Regions from separate parts of the Exiguobacterium sp. CH10 genome, predicted to be linked through region 2. Evidence: riboswitches for the same ligand, from Rfam matches in the RefSeq annotation. Region 2 holds a riboswitch; the other holds the start of a gene.

Region 1 (3,394 bases), 200 kb from region 2:
TCAATCCTCTGTGGACTGTGTCCACAGAGGATTTTTTCATTTCCGCATCGTTTGAATGATGACCCGGTCAATCCAGTCATCGAGTTGCGTGAACACGAAGCCCGCCTTTTTCGCTTCAGCAATCGACATGTAATAGTCGACGTCCGAATCATATGGGGACGACTCCCCATCTTTTATGATATGGACAGGTTTTCCGACATGTTGCCCGATTCGCTCCATTAAAGCACCCATGGAGATGAGACCGTCACTCGCAGCGTTGAAGGGTCCAGTCACGTTCGCACGTCCCACCCATTCTAAAAATGCTGCTGCTTCCGCGCTCGAGATGAAGCCCATTTTCGCTTCTGGACGATGCAACACAATCGGTTCCTCGTTGCGAATCGCGTCCACATAAAACTTGAGTCGATCTGTATAATCATCTGGTCCGAGGACAATCGGTAAGCGTACGGTCGCAACTGGGAACGAAGCTCGGTGGAAGAAGAACGACTCTGCCTCTCGCTTCCCTTGTCCGTAGTCATGCTCGGCTTCTAGATGATATTCATAATGGAGCGGATTAAAGTCACTCTCTTTTAAATCAGGTCCCGGCGCGTATACCGACATTGTAGACGTCAGGACATACTTTCCGACTTTGTCCATAAACGCATCCGAGGCGATTTTTGCCTGATACGGGGTAAAGCAAATATTGTCGTAGACGAGGTCATACCGTTCTCGTGCCAAGTCTTTCATCGTCGCGACCGATTGTCGGTCTCCTTTAATGGACCGTATCCCTTCGGCTTCTGGTACTTGCAACTGTCCCCTCGTCACAATCGTCACATCGTCCCCCGCCTCCGCGAGTCGTAAGGCAAGTCGTTTCCCGAAATAGCGCGATCCTCCAAAAATCAATACTTTCCTCATCAGCCTAGCCCCCTTCAATACGATTCTCTTCCCTACATTCCCTTTCCCCGACGTTCCGTAACTGGTCGAATCGCACAAAAAAAAGACTATGGCGCTCCATAGTCTAAAATAATTAACATTCTCCTGGTGTCCCGGCGTTCGTCGCCGTCCGGAAACTCGAACCACAACCGCATGTAGCAATGGCATTCGGGTTTTTAATCGTGAATCCCCCACCGAGCATCGATTGCTTGTAGTCAATCTCAAGCCCATCGACGACACCGTGATCGACTTCCGCAACGATGACGCGGACGCCGTGATGGTCGAATTGAATATCTTTATCCGTCTTTTCCTCATCAAAGCCCATTCCATATGAAAGTCCTGTACATCCGCCACCTTGGACCTTCACTCGCAAATATTGTGCATCCGGGCGTTCGGTCTGTTTCATCATCTCTTGTACTTGAAGTGCTGCTGATTCTGTCAAATGAATCATCTGAACTCCTCCTCATTTTATCTTCAATTCAAGTCAATTGACTTGTAGTTTTGTGCATTATCTTGTATAACTAAACTGTAACAAAAAAAATTAAATCGTTCCATCTTCGGGGCAGGGTGAAATTCCCGACCGGCGGTATTGAAGAATTTATTCTTCTCAGCCCGTGAGCGAGCAAGGCGTTGCTTGCTGATTTCGTGAGATTCGAAAGCCGACAGTACAGTCTGGATGGGAGAAGATGGCGGCATCCGACCGATATCCGGATGTTTTCTTTGACGTGGACTTTTCCACCTCGGAAAACATCTATTTCGTATGCGCGTAAACTCTCCCGATTGTCTTCATTGCAATCGGGTTTTTATATGCGACGGATGCCATTCATCGAGGAGCGACCTAAAGGAGAGATTCTGATGAAAACTACGCGCAACAAACGATTGACAACTATGGTGACTTTGGCGATGCTCGGGACGATTTCGTTCGTACTCATGCTATTCAACTTCCCGCTCCCATTTTTACCGCCATTCCTCAAAGTGGATTTCAGTGACATTCCTGCACTCATTGCTGGGATCGTCTTTTCTCCACTCGCAGGTGTCGTGGTCGTCGGATTGAAAAACGTCTTGTACTATGTCTTTAACGGTGGCGGTGTCCCGGTCGGAGAAGTCGCAAACTTCTTCGCAGGTGTCGCATTCATGTATCCGGTCGCATGGTTCTACCACAAACGGAAGACGAACAAAGCACTCGCTTCTGGACTACTCGCCGGTACAATCACGATGGCACTCAGCCTCGCCATTTTAAACTATCTCGTCATCTTGCCAGCCTATGCCTTCTTCTTCGGAATGGCAGACATGGCCGACCCGGCCGTGAAGACGGACCTCGTCCTTTACGGGATCTTACCGTTCAACTTGATTAAAGCGATCTTGATCAGTGCGCTCTTCGTCCCACTCTTCTTGAAATTGAAGCCGTGGATCGAACGTCAGCGCGTACAACTTCAAGCATAATCGATATACGAGCATCTAGGCGTTGCCTAGGTGCTTTTTTCAATCCGATGGATCAGGAGGAGTTTGAATAATGAAACATGAACAGGATTTGATTGATTTCTTACAACAAGATGCAGAACTTATGAACCTTCTTCGCACCGTTGCTACCCTTCATCTGCCCGACTGGTGGATTTGCGCGGGCTATATTCGCGCAAAAATATGGGACCATCTTCATGGATACGATGCACCGACCCAAACGGACGACGTCGATGTGATTTATTTCGACCCTACTCAGTCAGAAGAATCCATCGAAAAAGAATTAGAACAGGTGTTGAATCAACTCGACCCGAGCGTACCTTGGTCTGTAAAAAACCAAGCGAGGATGCATCATGTGAACCATTTGCCACCATATACGTCATCGGTCGATGCGCTAGCGCACTTCCCCGAGACGGTGACCGCAATCGGGGTACGTCTCAATGTAGACGGTGAGCTCATTCTCTCAGCACCCTATGGCGTTCAAGACCTTCTCACACTACAAGCTAGACCTACACCATATTTTGAAACAAGCACCTCAAAACATCCAATCTACTTGAAACGAATGGCTCAAAAAAATTGGCCAGCTCAATGGCCGAACGTCAAATTGTATACATCATCCCTACACTAAAAAACGCGACCACCGAAGTGATCGCGTTTTCTTATACTAATTAGAGAAGAAGTCCAGCCAATGTAGCTGACATCAAGTTTGCAAGCGTACCTGCGAGAATTGCGAGGACACCCATACGCGCGATGTCACCACGACGGTTTGGTGCCATACCACCAAGACCACCGAGAAGGATCGCGAGTGATGAAATGTTGGCGAAACCACAAAGTGCGAATGCAATCATTGCTTCTGTACGAGCTGACAAATCACCAGAACCGATGATTGGTGCAAACTCAGAGAAGGCAACGAATTCGTTCAAGACTAGTTTTTGACCGAGGAAGCTACCAAATTGTACTGCATCTGCCCACGGAACACCGATAACGAATGCAAATGGCGCGAACACATAACCAAGAATCAATTCGA
Region 2 (3,394 bases):
TGATGGTTCCTCCTTCCGTGGACTCAATTCTGAACCGACAAAGATGAAAAAAATGCTCCTACAATCATACTATCGGATGGTTTTTCGGATTTATTAACGTGATTTTGAAAAATATCAAACAATTTCTAAGAATTGGATAGGTCTAAAGTCACAGATAAACATTTCAAAAAATGGTAACAGTTCTATTACAAATTAAATCGAATTTCGAGATAAATGTAAACAAAAAGTTTTAATCAACCAAAAATGTCATATTTTTATAAAAAAGTACCCAACTGGAGAAATGGGGTCATCGCCTTCGCTCCAGATGAGTACCCTTCTATAATAAATTTAATTTTCAGACTAATCAATCGAATATTGAAATTACATCAAAAAATTTTTAACAGCTGGTCAACGAAAGTCCAATTCTGCTAAAATAGGCGCATTGAGTGAAAAACAGAAAAGAGGATTACCATTATGACAGTTTGGTTATTTTATACGTTGCTCGGATTAATCCAGGGATTCACGGAGCCGATCCCGATTTCATCGAGTGGACATCTTGTTATCTTCCAAGAGTTATTTAACATCGACTTGCCGGGATTGTCATTTGAAGTTTTCGTAAATTTTGCTTCGCTCCTCGCGGTCTTAACGGTCTATCGTAAAGATATCGTCCGCCTCATCGTCAGTTTGTGGACGTTCCTATTCAAAAAAGATCGGTCAGATGAGACGATGGTCGATGTGAAGTTTATTGGATTGCTGCTCGTCGCAACGGTTCCGGCCGGTGTGCTCGGTGTCATTTTTGGTGATTGGATTGGAGAAGTACTCGGTGGCGTCGCGACGGTCGGCTACACGCTCATCATCACAGGTCTCGCGCTTTGGTTCATTCGAAACATGCGCGGGAATAAAGGGGACGGCGGGATCACGTTACGTGACGCCGTCTTGATTGGACTCGCCCAAGCGGTGGCGCTCATCCCAGGGATCAGTCGCTCTGGAGCAACCATCGTCATGGCGATGTTACTCGGGATCAAGCAGGAATCAGCACTTCGCTTTTCATTCTTCTTGTTCATTCCAATCAGTCTCGGAACGATGATTTTGGACGGTCCGGCGTTATTTACGAACCCAGAAACACGTGACTTGTTCGGTCCGCTCATCTTGGCGTTCATCGCTTCTTATGCGTTGACTGCAATTTCGTTGAAGTGGTTCCAGCACATCATGGCAAAAGGCGAATTAAAGTATTTCTCATATTATTGCTGGATTGTCGGGCTTCTTGTCGTCCTCTTTCTCGCATAATCGAGGCGCTACTCTCACGGGTAGCGTTTTTTGTTTTGCGAAATAAAAACAATTGCGATACAGTAAATCTGTACAAACAAATATTCCTTCGGGGTCGGGTGAAATTCCCAACCGGCGGTGATGGGCCATGCCCTAAGTCCGTGACCCGGGCGCACGTGTGCGAACGGTGGATCTAGTGAGACTCTAGAGCCGACAGTATAGTCTGGATGGGAGAAGGAACAAAAAAACAGGTCCACATGACCTGTAATTCGTCGTACGCTTTTCTGTAAAGAAAACGTTTATTTGGCTTGCCCAAAAACGACGAAACCCTCCCACCAAGACCCTAAGGACCGTTCCTTAGGGTCTTTTGTTTGTACGGAAAAAAGGAGGGAGAACGATGAAACAGTACATGCAACAAGCCATCCAATTGGCGAAATCTGCCGACGGACAGACGGGTGTGAACCCGCTCGTCGGCGCCGTTCTCGTCAAATACGGTCGCGTCGTCGGGCTAGGTGCCCATCTCAAGGCGGGCGAACCGCATGCCGAGGTTCACGCAATCAAGATGGCAGGTGCGGCAGCGTATGGGGCGACACTTTACGTCACGCTTGAGCCGTGCTCGCATCACGGGAAGACACCACCGTGTGCCGACTTGATTGTTGAATCCGGAGTCAAACGAGTCGTCATCGCCATGAAAGACCCGAACCCACTCGTTGCCGGGAAAGGGATCATGCGTCTCAAATCGGCTGGCGTCGAGGTGGAAGTCGGGTTACTTGAAGAGGAGGCACGGGCACTAAATCCAGCGTTCTTACGAGCGCTTGAGACGAAGCGACCATACGTCATCTTAAAGACGGCGACGAGTCTCGATGGAAAAGTTTCCTTGGATTCTGGTGAGAGTCAATGGGTGACAAGTCCGGAAGCCCGTCGTGACGTCCATGAACTACGCGCCAAAACTGATGCGATTTTAACGGGGATCGGAACGGTGCTTGCGGATGACCCGGCACTGACTGTTCGATTAGACCGTGAGACACGTCAACCGAAGCGAGTCGTCCTCGACCGTGACCTTCGCTTGCCACTCGCAAGCACGCTTGCACGAACGGCCGAAGACGTCCCAGTGCTCTTGTTCACTTCGTCAGACGACAGAGAGAAACGGGAACAGGTTCGTGCCATGGGAATCGAGTTATTCGATTATACGTCGCTCGGAAACGTGCTCGAGACACTTTACGCGAACGGGGTTGGACGTTTATTGATCGAGGCGGGACCGACACTTGTCACGTCCCTTCTTGACGGAGGGTACGTAGATGAATGGGTCGCCTATCAATCACCGCGCGTGTTCGGCGGAAAAAATAGTGTCTACCGTTCACAACAGGAAGGCTCGCTGGATGCGATTTCTCGTTTTGAGATTAATCAGGTCGAGACGATTGGACTTGATTTGAAAGTCGTCCTTCGAAAGGGGGCGCTCTGATGTTTACAGGAATCGTAGAAGAAATCGGTTCGGTCAAATCGGTGAAACGAAACGGTCGGTCCTTACGACTCGTCCTATCGGGAGCGAAGGTGCTCGATGACGTAAAAATCGGCGACAGCATTTCGGTAAATGGGATTTGTTTGACGGTCACAACATTTGATGCGTCGACATTCGCCGTTGATGTGATGCCAGAGACACTGAAAGCATCCAGCCTAGATGGCGTGAAACCAGGAACACGCGTCAATCTCGAGCGAGCGATGCCGGCGAACGGACGATTCGGCGGGCATTTCGTGTCCGGACATGTTGACGGCGTCGGGCGCATCACCAAGAAGCGTCCACTCGCAAATGCCGTATATGTCGACATTCAATGCGACCCTTCGCTTCTCCCATACATCGTGCCAAAAGGCTCGATTTCGGTGGACGGAACGAGTCTGACCGTATTCGACGTATCCGAACGTGGATTTACGCTGTCGTTGATTCCGCACACGTATAGTGAGACCGTTCTCGGGTCGAAGCACGTCGGTGACACCGTCAATTTGGAATGTGACTTGTTGGCAAAATATATGGAAAAACTAGTCGGACAGTCGAAGATGACACTCGAATCTTTGGCATCACAAGGTTATGGAAAGGCGGGATGGTAATGTTTGATTCGATTGAACGGGCCATTGAGGAATTAAGACGCGGACG

The links. A riboswitch is a leader RNA that binds a small molecule or an ion and turns the genes downstream of it on or off. The one in region 2 is predicted to bind FMN.
Region 1: linked by a shared signal. The riboswitch ahead of KNP04_RS02825 (ECF transporter S component) and the one ahead of ribD (bifunctional diaminohydroxyphosphoribosylaminopyrimidine deaminase/5-amino-6-(5-phosphoribosylamino)uracil reductase RibD) in region 2 are both predicted to bind FMN.

What each region holds. Positions count from the first base shown of each region.
Region 1 covers NZ_JACSKO010000001.1:545,032-548,425, forward strand. The annotation lists gene KNP04_RS02815 (NAD-dependent epimerase/dehydratase family protein) at 37-891, opposite strand; gene KNP04_RS02820 (HesB/IscA family protein) at 1,004-1,360, opposite strand; FMN riboswitch at 1,459-1,601, shown strand; gene KNP04_RS02825 (ECF transporter S component) at 1,765-2,352, shown strand; gene KNP04_RS02830 (nucleotidyltransferase family protein) at 2,423-2,995, shown strand; gene KNP04_RS02835 (NupC/NupG family nucleoside CNT transporter) at 3,036-3,394, opposite strand, start outside.
Region 2 covers NZ_JACSKO010000001.1:748,980-752,373, reverse strand. The annotation lists gene KNP04_RS03900 (undecaprenyl-diphosphate phosphatase) at 454-1,266, shown strand; FMN riboswitch at 1,347-1,488, shown strand; gene ribD (bifunctional diaminohydroxyphosphoribosylaminopyrimidine deaminase/5-amino-6-(5-phosphoribosylamino)uracil reductase RibD) at 1,643-2,707, shown strand; gene ribE (riboflavin synthase) at 2,707-3,348, shown strand; gene ribA (GTP cyclohydrolase II) at 3,348-3,394, shown strand, end outside.